DNA from 2 places in the Paenibacillus sp. B46(2026) genome. Region 2 is predicted to be linked to the other one. Evidence: a T-box and tRNA genes for the amino acid it is inferred to sense, from the RefSeq annotation. Region 2 holds a T-box; the other holds one or more tRNA genes.
The links. The T-box of region 2 lies ahead of trpS (tryptophan--tRNA ligase). A T-box ahead of a tRNA ligase gene usually reads a tRNA of that ligase, here a tRNA-Trp.
Positions count from the first base shown of each region.

Region 1: it encodes a tRNA-Trp, which carries the amino acid that the T-box ahead of trpS (tryptophan--tRNA ligase) is inferred to sense. The anticodon was not compared.

Region 1 is NZ_CM165907.1:5,661,398-5,664,227, forward strand. It holds gene AC1S8V_RS25105 (class I SAM-dependent methyltransferase) at 1-567, opposite strand, end outside; tRNA gene AC1S8V_RS25110 (tRNA-Leu) at 736-814, opposite strand; tRNA gene AC1S8V_RS25115 (tRNA-Cys) at 821-894, opposite strand; tRNA gene AC1S8V_RS25120 (tRNA-Gly) at 901-975, opposite strand; tRNA gene AC1S8V_RS25125 (tRNA-Gln) at 980-1,054, opposite strand; tRNA gene AC1S8V_RS25130 (tRNA-His) at 1,077-1,149, opposite strand; tRNA gene AC1S8V_RS25135 (tRNA-Trp) at 1,179-1,252, opposite strand; tRNA gene AC1S8V_RS25140 (tRNA-Tyr) at 1,259-1,344, opposite strand; tRNA gene AC1S8V_RS25145 (tRNA-Thr) at 1,354-1,429, opposite strand; tRNA gene AC1S8V_RS25150 (tRNA-Phe) at 1,450-1,525, opposite strand; tRNA gene AC1S8V_RS25155 (tRNA-Asp) at 1,621-1,698, opposite strand; tRNA gene AC1S8V_RS25160 (tRNA-Met) at 1,725-1,798, opposite strand; tRNA gene AC1S8V_RS25165 (tRNA-Val) at 1,816-1,891, opposite strand; tRNA gene AC1S8V_RS25170 (tRNA-Glu) at 1,959-2,030, opposite strand; tRNA gene AC1S8V_RS25175 (tRNA-Ser) at 2,040-2,131, opposite strand; tRNA gene AC1S8V_RS25180 (tRNA-Asn) at 2,135-2,210, opposite strand; rRNA gene AC1S8V_RS25185 (23S ribosomal RNA) at 2,279-2,830, opposite strand, start outside.
Region 2 is NZ_CM165907.1:782,158-784,987, reverse strand. It holds gene AC1S8V_RS03720 (aminotransferase-like domain-containing protein) at 1-59, opposite strand, end outside; gene AC1S8V_RS03715 (DMT family transporter) at 227-1,162, shown strand; T-box leader at 1,190-1,507, shown strand; gene trpS (tryptophan--tRNA ligase) at 1,648-2,640, shown strand; gene AC1S8V_RS03705 (GerAB/ArcD/ProY family transporter) at 2,710-2,830, shown strand, end outside.

The DNA.
Region 1 (2,830 bases), 2.0 Mb from region 2:
TTCCTTCTGTCCCGCTATAGTGCTTATATACACATACTTACGAGCACAGTTGATCGCCATCTCAATTGTTTCCCAATCCGACATGGCCGGGCACATGGAAGCAAATGCAAAATCATATTTCTTCTCCCAGCCTTTATCCTGAATGGAGATTTCCTCAAATCGCTCTTTCACGATTTCGATATTAGATTCCAGCTCTGAAGGTATCGTTTCTTTCATGAGTGAGACAAGCAGGTCAGAAGGCTCAACAGCGGTTACCCTTGCTCCCTTTTCAGCAAAAGGAATGGTAAATATGCCTGAGGCCGCTCCAATGTCCAAAATGGACAAGCCCGCGAACTCTACTCCCTGGTTTTCAATCCAGCCCATAATGCGCTCAGACCGCTGTTTTCCTTCTTCAGTAAACGATTGTGCATGATAATCTCTGGCCCACCGCTCAAACGCTTCTTCTGTATTAAATGGTGCACTTTTCTTCTTATATTTTGAACTTCTCGGACGATTCATCCATGCCTCTTCCCATACAGAGAGATTGAATAACAGGTCTGTATCCGGTATATTTTTTTCAGTAGTCACTTTACTTCACTCCTTTATATTAAAGACTTCACTTATCTACAATATACCGGATATAATCATACGTCAATCTTTATTAAAGTCCAACTTTTCTTACTATGCAAAAATCATTTCTTATAAAATAAAAATAGCCCCACAGATTGCATAAGCAATTCGTAGGGCTATTCAATATACCGGCGAGAGGACTCGAACCTCCACGGTTTCCCACTCGATTTTGAGTCGAGCGCGTCTGCCATTCCGCCACGCCGGCATATACTGGAGGCGCCACCCAGATTCGAACTGGGGATAAAGCTTTTGCAGAGCTGTGCCTTACCACTTGGCTATGGCGCCATATCTTGGAGCGGACGACGGGAATCGAACCCGCGACCCTCGCCTTGGCAAGGCGATGCTCTACCGCTGAGCCACGTCCGCATAATGGCTGGGGATATAGGATTTGAACCTATGCATGACGGAGTCAAAGTCCGTTGCCTTACCGCTTGGCTAATCCCCAATAAAAAATGAAAAAACAAAGGGGCGATCGAGGGGAATTGAACCCCCGAATGCCGGATCCACAAACCGGTGCGTTAACCACTTCGCCACGATCGCCACAAAAAGTTAATTTTCTAAAATTTAATTGGCAGGGGCAGCAGGAATTGAACCCACACCAACGGTTTTGGAGACCGTTGTTCTACCTTTAAACTATGCCCCTAAAAACTGGTGGAGGATGATGGATTCGAACCACCGAACCCGTACGGGAGCAGATTTACAGTCTGATGCGTTTGGCCACTTCGCTAATCCTCCAGGATTACATGGTGCCGGCGAGAGGACTTGAACCCCCAACCTACTGATTACAAGTCAGTTGCTCTACCAGTTGAGCTACACCGGCATATTAAATTGTTTTAAAAATGGTGGCTCGGGACGGAATCGAACCGCCGACACGAGGATTTTCAGTCCTCTGCTCTACCGACTGAGCTACCGAGTCATAATAAAGTCTAATCTCATTTCCTTACACTTTATATAGGGCATCAGTGCCATACAGCAGATGTAGCGAACATTTTGCCTCATGTAAAGATTAAATGGCGGAACCGACGGGATTCGAACCCGCGATCTCCTGCGTGACAGGCAGGCATGTTAGGCCAACTACACCACGGTTCCAGATCACTTTCTCAAGGAAAGTCTAATTGCGGGGGCAGGATTTGAACCTGCGGCCTTCGGGTTATGAGCCCGACGAGCTACCGGGCTGCTCCACCCCGCGTCGTTATAAAAGTTATATGGTGGAGGCTGAGGGGATCGAACCCCCGACCCTCTGCTTGTAAGGCAGATGCTCTCCCAGCTGAGCTAAGCCTCCGAACAACACATTTATGATCTTACCATAATCTTATTGTAAAAATCAACTTCTTTTTTTGAAGTTAATATGACCCGTAGGGGATTCGAACCCCTGTTACCTCCGTGAAAGGGAGGTGTCTTAACCCCTTGACCAACGGGCCTTAATATTATGGCGGAGAGAGAGGGATTCGAACCCTCGAGACGCTTGTGACGCCTACACGATTTCCAATCGTGCTCCTTCGGCCAGCTCGGACACCTCTCCATATGGCTCCCCGAACAGGGCTCGAACCTGTGACAACTCGATTAACAGTCGAGTGCTCTACCAACTGAGCTATCAGGGAATATGCTTCAGAGATCGTTCTCTGAAAACTAGATTCGAAACGAAACCTGCGAATTATCACTTGCATATTTGGATAAGCCCTCGACCGATTAGTACTGGTCAGCTCCATGCATTGCTGCACTTCCACCCCCAGCCTATCTACCTCGTCGTCTTCAAGGGGTCTTACATACTGGGAAATCTCATCTTGAGGGGGGCTTCACGCTTAGATGCTTTCAGCGTTTATCCCTTCCGTACATAGCTACCCAGCGGTGCTCCTGGCGGAACAACTGGTACACCAGCGGTACGTCCATCCCGGTCCTCTCGTACTAAGGACAGCTCCTCTCAAATTTCCTACGCCCACGACAGATAGGGACCGAACTGTCTCACGACGTTCTGAACCCAGCTCGCGTACCGCTTTAATGGGCGAACAGCCCAACCCTTGGGACCTACTTCAGCCCCAGGATGCGATGAGCCGACATCGAGGTGCCAAACCTCCCCGTCGATGTGGACTCTTGGGGGAGATAAGCCTGTTATCCCCAGGGTAGCTTTTATCCGTTGAGCGATGGCCCTTCCATGCGGTACCACCGGATCACTAAGCCCGACTTTCGTCCCTGCTCGACTTGTAGGTCTCGCAGTCAAGCT
Region 2 (2,830 bases):
AGCATCTGTTCCTGAATCCACTGCTTTATTGCTTCGGCAATTACTTCGTATTTTTTCAATGCACCATCCCTCTCCCTCAACTGTACCGTTACAGTTTACCCTTTTATCTATTGTAGCACGATGCCCCCGGCAGTATATTGAATAAAGCCAGCACATGCCTCGAACCTGACATATTTCAGGATAATGAAAGATCACACGGTATGACTACTGTATTGGAGGAGCATTCATGAACACTGCACACACTCGGGGATACGCCTATATCGCAGCTGTATTGTACGCGGCTATTATCGGTCTGTCTTTTCTATTTGTTAAAATGACTGTCACTGTAGCACATCCGATTGATGTGCTTGCACATCGATTCGCCCTGTCGCTGATCGTTGTCAGCATTCCTGTCATTTTGGGCTGGATCAAAATCCGGCTTAGCTTTCGTGATCTGTGGCGAATCATTCCACTGGGGCTGTTATCTCCCGTCTTATTTTTTGCCTTTCAAGCCTTTGGACTCGTATCTTCCAACTCATCGGAAGCCGGTATTATTCAGGCTATGGCCCCTGTATTCACACTCGTTCTCGCTTCAATCTTCCTGAAAGAACGCACATCAACGATGCAGAAGCTGTTCCTGCTTTTATCTGTTGCTGGAGTGGTCTTTATTTTCATAATGCAAGGAAGCGGCATGTCTGGGGGTAACCTGAAGGGTATTGCATTATTGCTACTATCCACGGTCTGTTTTGCAGGGTATGGTGTGCTTGCAAGACCATTAACCCAGAAGTATAAACCAATGGAATTAACCTGGGTCACACTGATGGTTGGCTGTATTGTATTTAACGCCGCTTCCCTGATCCGACATGCGTCCAGCGGCTCCATGATGGACTACATCAAACCACTTGGAGATGCATCCTATCTTGGTGCACTCGCTTATCTCGCGATCCTCTCCACCATGATCTCCACCCTTCTCGCGAGCTATGCCCTGACCCATCTGGAGGCATCCCAGATGAGCGTATTCAGCAATCTGTCCACACTCATCTCCATCGTAGGAGGTGCATGGATACTGCATGAACCCGTTGGTAGCTATCACTATATTGGAGCATTGCTAATCATCGCCGGTGTACTCGGCACCAATATGAGCGGCCGCAAACACAGGCTGGTCAGTGGAATCAAAGCGTGATATAATTCTGGAAATTGTAAACATTTGTTATCCACGATGATGAAGAGAAGTACGTATGTCAGGATGCTACAGAGAGCCGGCGGGTGGTGGAAGTCGGTGCATCGGATATGTGGAAATGGGCTTCGGAGTTCCAAGTTGAACAAAGTCTGTATCCGTTACCATGAATACAACTTTCAGTAGGCGAGGCGGCATGTCCAGCCGTTATCCATGGACAGGATATCGATAAAGGCATAGATCCCTATAGACGGGTTTCCTGTGTAGATGCCTTAATCCGTATCCCTTAAGTGGGCCGCAACAGAGCGGCCAATGAAGGTGGCACCGCGAGGCATAAGCTTCGTCCTTTATTCTGTTCCCTACCGGGGAATGGGATAAAGGACGAAGCTTTTTTTATTTTTTTGCAGGCTGAAGGGAGGTGATGGTCGTGGAAGATGGCTGGTGGCGACAGCTCAACGTTGAAAAATTACTCAACCAAAGGAGAACAAACCATGAACAAAAACAACGATATTATTTTGACAGGGGATCGAACTACCGGACAGCTTCATCTCGGCCATTACGTAGGCAGTCTGCGCAGTCGGGTGCAATTGCAAGAAGAGTACAAAACGTATATTTTACTGGCAGATGTTCAGGCTCTCACCACCCATTATGATCAACCTGGGTTGATTGCGGATAGTGTACATCAAGTCACGTTGGATTACCTCGCTGTAGGCATTGATCCGAACAAGGCTACCCTGTTCATTCAATCCATGATCCCGGAAATTGCGGAATTGACCGTGATCTTCTCCATGTTTGTTACCGTCAATACACTACGGCATAACCCGACCATCAAGAGCGAAGCACGTGATCGTGGATATACGGACCTGTATTACGGATTTCTCGGATATCCGGTCAGTCAGGCTGCAGATATTACATTCTGCAAAGCAACCCTTGTTCCGGCAGGAGAAGATCAGATTCCTCATATTGAGACAGCGCGGAAGTTGGTTCGTCGATTCAACGAGCTATATGCTCCCATTCTGCCTGAACCCCGCATTCTGACCGGAGAGCGGCTTGGTGGGCTGGATGGCGTCGGTAAAATGAGCAAAAGCATGGGTAATGCGATCTCATTAAATGCAAGTCCAGAAGATGTAAAAGCCAAATTGACCAAGGCCAAAACGGATCCTGCCCGCATCCATCGTTCTGATCCAGGACATCCGGATATCTGCCCTGTTTTCGCCTATCATCAGCTTTTCCGCAAGGAGAACGTAGACGAAATACATGCCTGTTGCAGTCAGGGGAGGATTGGATGTAAAGATTGTAAACAGATGGCAGGTGAAGCCATCAATGATCTGCTTGCTCCTTTTCGTGAACGACGGAATTATTATGAACAGCGAGAAGATCAAGTGAAAGAGATTCTTATTGAGGGGACACGACAGGCCAGGAAAACGGCCCGGGAAACGATGTTAGAGGTACGAGAAGCCATGGGTATTCGTTATTTCGATTGACAGTATGAAGCGATCCAATCACGTTAACACTGCTGAGGACAGTCTATTGGGAAAAGGAGACCCCTCAGCATGAAACGAACACAGCCTTCTTTTTTACAAGCCATGATGTTAATCATGTTATCCGTTGGTCTAATCTGCCACGTTCTGATTATTCCTGCCCTGTTGTCTGCGGCTAAAAGGGATTCCTGGA